3 regions of the Rouxiella badensis genome follow, and region 3 is predicted to be linked to each of the others. Evidence: riboswitches for the same ligand, from Rfam matches in the RefSeq annotation. Region 3 holds a riboswitch; each other region holds the start of a gene.
What was found. Region 3 has a riboswitch for thiamine pyrophosphate ahead of thiC (phosphomethylpyrimidine synthase ThiC). Riboswitches for the same ligand answer to the same signal wherever they lie in the genome.
Positions count from the first base shown of each region.

Region 1: another riboswitch for thiamine pyrophosphate. It lies ahead of thiB (thiamine ABC transporter substrate binding subunit); the one in region 3 lies ahead of thiC (phosphomethylpyrimidine synthase ThiC).
Region 2: another riboswitch for thiamine pyrophosphate. It lies ahead of thiM (hydroxyethylthiazole kinase); the one in region 3 lies ahead of thiC (phosphomethylpyrimidine synthase ThiC).

Region 1 is NZ_CP114062.1:3,428,475-3,431,748, reverse strand. It holds gene thiP (thiamine/thiamine pyrophosphate ABC transporter permease ThiP) at 1-1,104, opposite strand, end outside; gene thiB (thiamine ABC transporter substrate binding subunit) at 1,080-2,066, opposite strand; TPP riboswitch at 2,122-2,243, opposite strand; gene sgrR (HTH-type transcriptional regulator SgrR) at 2,282-3,274, opposite strand, start outside.
Region 2 is NZ_CP114062.1:219,206-222,479, reverse strand. It holds gene O1V65_RS01230 (hypothetical protein) at 1-341, shown strand, start outside; gene thiD (bifunctional hydroxymethylpyrimidine kinase/phosphomethylpyrimidine kinase) at 326-1,144, opposite strand; gene thiM (hydroxyethylthiazole kinase) at 1,141-1,947, opposite strand; TPP riboswitch at 1,981-2,077, opposite strand; gene O1V65_RS01215 (YdgH/BhsA/McbA family protein) at 2,355-2,660, opposite strand; gene O1V65_RS01210 (OprD family outer membrane porin) at 2,972-3,274, opposite strand, start outside.
Region 3 is NZ_CP114062.1:3,754,685-3,757,958, forward strand. It holds gene nudC (NAD(+) diphosphatase) at 1-425, opposite strand, end outside; gene O1V65_RS17300 (Rsd/AlgQ family anti-sigma factor) at 532-1,047, shown strand; TPP riboswitch at 1,135-1,261, shown strand; gene thiC (phosphomethylpyrimidine synthase ThiC) at 1,390-3,274, shown strand, end outside.

The DNA of each region.
Region 1 (3,274 bases), 330 kb from region 3:
GCCCCATTGATGACGCTGCCGCAATCGCAGTTCTCGACTGGTCCATAGCAGCATCATGGTCAGCAACAAGCAGAGTAGGCCGCTGCCTGCGGCGAGGCGCACCGACATCCACAGCGATTGCCAGAGTGCGTCTTGCTGCAGCACGTTTAACAGTGAAGCATTTACTCCGCCAAGCACTACTGCGAGCAGCGGCGGCAGGATAAGCAATAACGCGAGAGTAATCAGTAGAGTATCAAACACTCGGCGCAGCAGAGAGTCGTCCGGATTGCGCCAGCGCTGCGCGTGGGTATGACCCACCGGCAGAGCTTGACTCAGCTTCTGGCTGAGCAACACTAATCCAAGGCAGCAAAATAGCTGGATGAGCGCCAACAGCGCGGCGCGGCCGAGGTCATAGTCGTAACTAAGTGCTTGATAAATAGCCAGCTCAATGGTGGTGGCCTTCGGGCCGCCGCCGAGTGAGAGCACGGTGGCAAAGCTGGCGAAGCACAACATAAAAATTAGCGCACCCGCAGGCAATATTTGGCGTTTCAGCGCGGGCCATTCTACGAACCTGAACTGCTGCCAGCCGTTCATGCCGAGCTGCGCGGCAAGCTGGCGTTGTTCAATGGCAATATTTTCAAGAGATTGCAGCAGCAATCGCGTCGCCAGTGGCAAATTGAAAAATACGTGGGCGAGCAGAATGCCTTGTAGCCCATAGGGTGAGAAGCGATAGGGAAGGCCAATGAGGGCACACAGCTGAGAAAGCCATCCTTCGCGGCCATAGACGCTCAAAATACCAAACACCGCAACCAGCACCGGCAGGACCAGCGTCATGGCGCAGAGACGCAGCAGCCACTGCCTGCCGGGAAAACGTCGGCGGTAAAGACTTCGCGCCAGCAAAATAGCAGGAAGCATGGAACACAGCGCCGACAACAATGCCTGCCAGAAGGTAAAGCGAATGACGTGCCAGAGATAGCTGTCCTGCCAGACTGACCTGAACGCCAGCGCCGGTGCGTGGTGCAGCAGCGACCCCAGCGCCAAAAAGGCAACCAGCAGGATAACCAGTGCGGCTATGGCACCCGGCCATAGCCAGGCAGGGATCAGCGGCTGACGGCGTTCTGCCATGCCTGAGTCCATTTACTGCGGTTTTCAGCGACGGTCTTGGCGCTGTATTGAAGCGAAATAGCTGGCACGATAAGGGCATCATATCCTGCCGGCAGCGGCGTTTTGACCGCAGGATACATCCAGTTGCCTGTTGGGATCGCATTCTGGAAGCCCGGACTGGTGACAAATTTCATAAATTTTGCAGCCAGTTCAGGATGTTTGCTGGCAGCCAACTGGCCGGCAACTTCAACCTGCATGTATTGGCCTTCGCTGAAGTTGGCCGCCGCATAATTATCTTTTTTCTCTTCAATGATGTGATAAGCCGGAGAGGTGGTATAGCTCAACACAAGGGAGCTCTCGCCCTTCAGGAACAAGCCATAAGCCTCGCTCCAGCCTTTTGTGACGGTCACGGTCTTCTTGGCCAGCTTCTGCCAGGCCTCAGGCGCTTTATCGCCGTAGACTTTTTGTACCCACAGCAGCAGACCCAGACCTGGGGTACTGGTGCGAGGATCTTCGTAGATAATTGTCCACGGTTGCGGGCTGTCGACCAACTCTTGCAGGCTCTTCGGCGGATTCTTCAGCTTGTTTTTGTCATACACGAAGGCGAAGTAGCCGTAGTCGTATGGCACGAAGGTGCGGTCTTTCCAGCCACCCGGGATGTCCAGCGCAGTCTTGTCGACCGCCGGTTTGGCGAACAGACCGGTTTGTTCCGCAGCCTGCAGCAGGTTGTTGTCCAGACCCACAACCACGTCAGCCGGGCTGTTTTTTCCTTCCATACGCAGGCGATTGAGCAGCGAGACGCCGTCTTCCAGCGGGACATATTTCAGTTCACAGCCACAGTTGGCCTCGAAGGCTTTCTTGATGGCCGGACCTGGGCCCCAGTCGGCAGAGAAGGAGTCGTAGGTGTAAACGGTCAGAACAGGCTTGGCGGCCAGCGCCGGTGCGGCGACAAGCATCAGGCAGGGCAGTAATTTTTTAAACACTTTGCACTCCAACTTTACCTAAAGAAAAATAGGGGGGGCAAAGGACTTTGAGTCAGCGGGATGCACTCTCAAATCCCTTCGCCGGTATTAACCGGATCAGGTTCGACGGGTTTTTTCTCAGCCTCTTCCCCGCTTCGCCGTAGCGAAAAGCGTGAATCAGCACCCCGTTGAGAACGCGCTATTGTAGAGATTAAGTTAATGGGTTGAAAGCGGGTTTATGCGTCAGGAGGCGCAAACCAGGCAGATTTAAAGTCGAACCAACCCAGCGTATTCATCCTTACGCCGCGCATGCTGCGCTGTCCCTGTAGCAAAAGCCAATGGTGAAACAGAGGGTGAATGTGTCCGCCGTTGACCAGTTTCTGCGTCCATTCCGCCAGTGGCAGTTCACCGGCACGCCATTTCTGCGCCGCATTCTCAAGCCTGTCACCGAGACAAAATTGCATCAGCGGTAGCTCGAACAAGGTGGCAAACAGCGAAAACTCAATCGGTAGGGTAAAGTTGGCGCTGCCGAGCCACAAATCGCTCTTTGCCTCCCCACGATGCCAGGTAGCGTAATCAACTATCTGCACGTTGAGCTTCACATCGTGTGCCGCCAGCAGCGGGGCGAGCGCCTGGCAGATGTCCTGATACTCTGAGTGATCGCTGTAAAAGGTGAGGGTGAGTTCTTTAATATCTATCGGTTTTGGCTGCTGTAGCTGGGGGCGTCGATGGTGCCAGCGCGGCAATAATCCGTATGCCGGTGACCAATAGCGTTGATACGCAGGAGCAGAAGCATTGAGCAGCGCAATCGGATTAATCACCTCACACAGCCATTCCCGCAGCATAGTATTGCTTCCCGCCGGAGAACGCTGGTCGAAGAGCACAAAGTAGCAGCCTTCTTCGAGTCGACTTTCAAGCTGATCGTTAGCGGTATCGTCAGCCTGTAGTTGAACGCCAGAGTGCACTAATTCCTCGGTCAGCTCCGGCAGTACCCAGATGTTGACCTCATCGAGCAGCGCCCGATAGCCAAAATACTCATCAAAGGCGCGGATCCTCAGCTGCGTTTGCTGATTATGCACCACCGCATAGGGGCCGGTGCCTATGGGGTGACGGGCAAAATCAGGCAGTGACGCCCACTCCTGCGGCAGGATAAGCGCATGTACGCTGCCCAGTAGCCAGGGCAACCAGTGGTCTGGCTGGCGGAGATGAATATCGATGACGTTTGGCGT
Region 2 (3,274 bases), 1.5 Mb from region 3:
ATAGCCTGTTCTTCACCAACGGTAAGCTGCAAAAAGAGGGAGAGTTCGAGGGACTGTGGCACAAGGGGATGTTTATTGCCCGACGCAACGACGGTGCGGCAGCGTTTATGCTGGCCTGGCAACATCCCGAGACCCACGCGGTGGCCAGCTATCTGTTTGAAATATTGAAAAAGAATACTGGCCCCACTCGCCTCAGGCTTTCACTTCGACCCCACAAGCAGGAGAAGTTCTACCCGTTAAACCCCTTCGATGCGCAGCATCTACACGATGCGCTACAAATGTTTGAACGGGCAGAAGGTGCCTTAGGCTGCTTTGAGCAACAGCGTCACCACCAGCGATGAAAATGGTGAACCGGGCCGATGCCCTCACCCACTTCCAGAGAGTCCGCCTGCTGCAACGCCTGCTGTAAATAGTCTTTGGCTGCGCTGACGGTGTCAATCCAGTTAGCTTTTCTCGGCCTGATTGCAGCCAGCGCGGCGCTGAGTGTGCAGCCAGTGCCGTGCGTATTACGGGTGGCAATGCGCGGCGCAGTAAAGCGTTCACGATAGTGAGCGGTCATTAACCAGTCAGGGCTTTCACTGTCACTCAGATGGCCTCCTTTCATCAATACCGCTTCACACCCCATCTCCAAAAGCGCTTCACCTTGGCGGCACATCTCACGCTCGTCGGTCGCGACGGCGCAGTCCAACAGCGCCGCCGCCTCAGGTAGATTTGGCGTAATCAGCGACACCTGCGGCAACAGCCATTTACGCAGCGCCTCCACGGCGTCCGGCGTCAGCAGCGGGTCACCGCTTTTTGCCAGCATCACGGTGTCCAGCACCACGTAGGCCGGAGCCTTTTCCAGCTTACGGTAATAGCGCAGCCGCTCTGCGACCACTTCCACCACCTGTGTGTTGGCCAGCATGCCGATTTTGGCGCTGTCAATGCGCACGTCGCTCAGCACCGAGTCGAGCTGTGCCCCCACGAATAGCGGATCAATGTGATAGACCGACTGCACGCCACGGGTGTTTTGCGCCACCAGTGCGGTGATAACGCTGGTGCCATAGGCCTCCAGCGCGGAGAAAGTTTTCAGGTCAGCCTGAATACCCGCACCGCCGCTTGGGTCAGTGCCTGCAATGGTGAGCGCATTAATACGTCGGGTCATAGCGCCCCTCCGTTAAGCTTTTCAGCATCAAGCAGATAGAGATTGTCCATAAATGCCGGCGTAAAGCTGCCCGGCCCCTTAGCCACCTCGCAGGCGAGCTCACCGGCGCGAGACATCACGCGGCAGGCCGCAGCCACGTTTGCCAAACGGTCGCCCGGCAAAGAGGTAAAAGCGGCAACCACGGCCGAGAGCGCACAGCCAGTGCCCACTACGCGGGTCATTAGCACATTGCCACCCGGCACTGACACACTGTTTTCACCGTCGGTGACGTAGTCAATCTCGCCGGTGACCGCAATAATCGCACCGGTCTGGCGAGCCAAAGTTTGCGCAGCAGGCAGTGCGGCCAATGAAGTGTCGGCGCTGTCGACACCACGACCAGAAGCCGCCAGGCCGCTGAGCGCCATGATTTCAGACGCGTTTCCGCGGATTGCAGCAGGCTGAAGTCTGATGATTTCCTGACAAAACTCTGAGCGCCAGTTGAGTGCGCCGACGGCAACCGGATCAAGCACCCACGGCTTCTGCGCCTGGTTAGCGGCGTGAATGGCGGCAAGCATGGATTCGGCACGGGATTCGGTGAGCGTACCGACGTTCACCAGCAGCGCGCTGGCCATGGCGCTGAACTGCGCGGCTTCACGCGGGTCAACCACCATCGCCGGAGAAGCCCCGAGTGCCAGAAGAACGTTCGCGGTGATCGACTGCACCACGTCATTGGTGATGCAATGCACCAGCGGAGAAGCTTGACGAAGATGTTGTAAGGCACTGGCGGCGTATGCGCCGGGAAAAACGGTAGGTCGAGTGGTCATAAAACTCCCAACCGGCGATCAAGAAGGGGTACCGGTGGGATACCACGACTTCCCTACGCTGGCATTATCCAGATCAGGTAATACGGGTATCTCTCAGCCTTCACAAAGAAGGGCACCCCGAGTCATTGAAGCTAAGGGGTTAGCATAAGGGATGTAGGTGACTTACAGCAAGCTCTCTATTGCTCTCTCTCACGGCCTGTACCCACAATATACACGACATAAACCATCGCCGAAGCCTGCGGGGTTTTCGGTTAAATAAACAGTGGGTTAAGGGTTGGAAATAGCGTGCGGGTATTCTGGTTATTACGTTTTGGTCCTTAACAATGGCCTGCGCGAATACAGGTTTTTGAACGCCGCAAATCTTTCGAAATTGCGGCGTTTGATTATCTTGTCAGGACATTGGGGCGTTAATCGTAGGCCAGTTTATGATTAATATTGTAGAGCGTGGCCGTACCTGCCATGACGTGCTGTCCTTCATTGCCCTGTTTATGGGATTCCACGTTGGTGATGTGGTAGCCGACGGCACCGGCATCCAAAGCTTTCTTAACAAAAGCGCTATTTAATTCCTCCAGGGTGGTCGCCCAACTGACGGAGGTCACGCCGACGGCGCGCATGGAGGCTAATTCACGATGTGATAACCCAGAACGGATCAGAACCGGTTTAACGTCGTGTGGAGAGAATATTGATAAAACGTCTTTAACTAAATCTTTCATAGCCTTACTCCTCAGTATTCGTCTTCAAACTGGAGCTTTTGAAGCGGATTATTCAGCGCCATTGATAAATCCAGGTGATTACCTTTCTAAATCATTTAACGGCTTCGTCCCTAATAAATACCTTTCTGCAGCGGCAGTTTTAGCTTTAGTTGCTAAATAATTGTTAAGAAAACTTTAGAAATATTTTAAATAGTTTTTAATGAGGATATTACCAGCTAGTTACAGTTTGGCTTTTTTTGAAATGGTGTTTTAGCAGAGATTGCCTGAGTGAAGAGCTCACTCAGGCAGATAGTGCGCTTAGTCGAGGTCGATTAGAAGATAGAAATTGGGTATTCGACGTAAACGCGCACTTCGTTACCGCCTACGTTATACGAAGAGGCATCGGAAGATACGCGCAGAACCGAGTAGCGCAGTTTGAGCTTCAGGCCTTTCGCCACGCCGTCTGGCACCTTGTACTGAATCTGGTTAAACAGTTCGTGCTCGTGGCCGTTGGTGGTTTCGGAGGTCTGAATATTATCGCCGCGCACGTATGCCACGTCATAGCTCAGGCCCTGAACGCCAAGCCCACTGAGGTCAACCGAGTAAGCCAGCTGCCAGGAGCGCTCGCCCTGACC
Region 3 (3,274 bases):
AGGATCTCGTTGCCACGGCGAATAGCCACTATCATGCACGGGGCTATCTGCGGGTAATAGCGCTCTTTGCAGTGACTACACAGCGCGGCCCATTCAGTTTTACTGACGTGCATTTCATGGCCGCAGTAGCCGCAAAACTTGTGGGACCGATAGAACTCCGACAGCTGAACGCCACGGCCTACCAGTTGGAACAGTCCGCGATCGCTATCCAATAGCTGCCGCGCCGACTGCATGCCGTCTTTCATCGACTTGCGGATCAACCAGACCGGCTCGCCCTGCCATTCTCCGATCTGTCGCCCAATATCTCCTGTAAAGGAAAAATCCTTTGCGGATCCGTTAGGTAAGGATCCTTCTGGAAGCCACAATTTACCTTCAAGGCTGACTACCCACCAGCCACGCTGCTGTTCTGTGATTTGGATTTCCATATTGTTGTTGCATAACCTCGAGGACACTGACAATCTGGGAAGCAAAGTTACATATAAGTAATCTTTAACCTTTGGACATTTTTTTACCTTACTCACGGAGTCAACCATGCTAAATCGTCTGGAAAGATTGACCCAACGCGTTGGTGGCAGCAATGAGTTAATCGATCAATGGCTGCACGCACGCAAAGAACTTTTGGTTTCTTACTGCACTCTCGTGGGCCTAAAACCTAATAAAGAGAAACACACGCCGCTGAATGAGAAAGCATTCGACAACTTCTGCCAGAATCTGGTGGACTATCTTTCAGCAGGACATTTCCATCTTTATCACAGGATAGTTGAAGAAGCCGATGGCACCCAAGAGACTCTTTTTGTGGCAGCGGCAAAAATCTATCCTGCCCTAGAGGCCAATACCGAGGCTATCATGGCATTCCATGACAGTTATACTGAAACCGATTTCAACGATGATAACGTTTTCGAATTTAACTACGCATTATCGGATATCGGCGAAGCGTTGGACGCCCGTTTTGATCTTGAAGATCAACTTATTACGCTAGCCTTCGACAATAAAATCGCGGCTTTGCCAACTGTTGCAAACGATGCAGCGATTGTTCGACCGGCTTAACAGTTTTGCCTAAAAACCCTGCAAAGGGTTGTGTTTTATAATCAGCCTCGTATATTGAGGTTTCTTAAACGGCCTGAAAGTGCAGGCCAATTCTTGTCGGAGTGCCTAGCGCAGACCTCTCTATACTGAGATTTGCCAGGCTGAGACCGTTAATTCGGGATCCGCGGAACCTGATCGGGTTAGTACCCGCGAAGGGAACAAGAGTAATTTATTGCGTTTGGACTTTGCGCTGCTTCCTGATTCAGGAATTACCACGCCGCAAGAATCAAATACAACGCCTTACTTCCGCTGTAAACCTCCTGACAAGCAATTTTCCCTTTCGCGATAAACGAGGAATTTGCTATGTCGAACACCCCAGAACTTCAGAATGAACCGGTAAAAAAAACCAGTAATCGTCGCCAGCAGCGTGCCGAAGCCCAGGCTTTTATCGACAGCCTGCAAGGCGTTGCCTTCCCAAATTCAAAACGTATTTATCTGCAGGGTAGCCGCGCCGATATTCAGGTGCCAATGCGTGAGATCCAGCTCAGCCCGACGATGATCGGCGGTACCAAAGACGCTCCAAAGTTTGAAGACAATGAAGCGATCCCGGTTTATGACACTGCCGGACCTTACGGCGATCCTCAATCCAACATCGATGTGCATCGCGGCCTGGACAAGATCCGCGCCAGCTGGATTGAGGCGCGTCAGGATACCGAAGAGCTGCCGCAGGTAAGCTCCGGTTTTACCCAGCAACGCATGGCCGACGAAGGCCTGGATCATCTGCGTTTCGAGCATCTCCCGCGCCCGCGCAAAGCGAAAGCGGGGAAAACGGTCACTCAGCTGCACTACGCACGTCAGGGCATTATCACCCCGGAAATGGAATACATCGCCCTGCGTGAAAACATGGGGCGTGAGCGTATTCGCGGTGAAGTGCTGCTGCAACAGCATCCGGGAGAAAGCTTTGGCGCCCACCTGCCGGAAAACATCACGCCAGAGTTTGTCCGTGCCGAAGTTGCGGCCGGTCGCGCGATTATCCCCGCCAACATCAACCATCCTGAATCAGAGCCGATGATCATTGGCCGTAATTTCCTGGTCAAGGTCAACGCCAACATCGGGAACTCGGCGGTCACCTCGTCTATCGAAGAAGAAGTCGAGAAACTGGTGTGGTCGACCCGTTGGGGTGCGGATACGGTGATGGACCTGTCAACCGGCCGCTACATCCACGAAACCCGTGAATGGATTATGCGTAACAGCCCGGTTCCTATTGGCACCGTGCCAATCTATCAGGCGCTGGAGAAGGTTAACGGCGTCGCCGAAGATCTAAACTGGGAGATGTTCCGCGATACCTTGCTGGAACAGGCAGAACAGGGTGTTGATTACTTTACTATTCACGCTGGCGTGCTGCTGCGCTATGTGCCAATGACCGCTAAACGCCTGACTGGTATCGTGTCACGCGGTGGCTCCATCATGGCGAAATGGTGTCTGTCGCACCATAAAGAGAGTTTCCTTTATCTTCACTTCCGTGAAATTTGTGAAATCTGCGCTGCCTACGATGTCTCGCTGTCGCTGGGTGATGGCCTGCGTCCGGGGTCGATTCAGGACGCCAATGACGAAGCGCAGTTTGCTGAGCTGCAAACGCTGGGCGAGCTTACCAAGATTGCCTGGGAGTATGACGTGCAGGTGATGATCGAAGGTCCGGGCCACGTACCGATGCAGATGATCCGCCGCAACATGACCGAAGAGCTGGAAAAGTGCCACGAGGCACCTTTCTATACTCTCGGCCCGCTCACCACCGATATTGCACCGGGTTATGATCACTTCACCTCAGGCATTGGCGCCGCGATGATCGGCTGGTTTGGTTGCGCAATGCTGTGCTACGTCACGCCGAAAGAACACCTTGGCCTGCCGAACAAAGAGGACGTTAAACAGGGTTTGATTACCTACAAAATCGCCGCACACGCTGCCGATCTGGCCAAAGGCCATCCGGGCGCGCAGATCCGCGATAACGCGATGTCGAAGGCACGCTTCGAATTCCGCTGGGAAGATCAGTTCAATCTGGCGCTCGATCCCGCAACGGCCCGCGCCTATCACGACGAAACGCTGCCACAGGAGTCGGGTAAGGTCGCCCATTTCTGCTCGATGTGTGGTCCAAAATTCTGCTCGATGAAAATCACTCAGGAAGTTCGCGACTACGCCGCTGCGCTGGAAGCCAAAGCTATCCCGATTGATATCGTCGAGTCAGGCATGA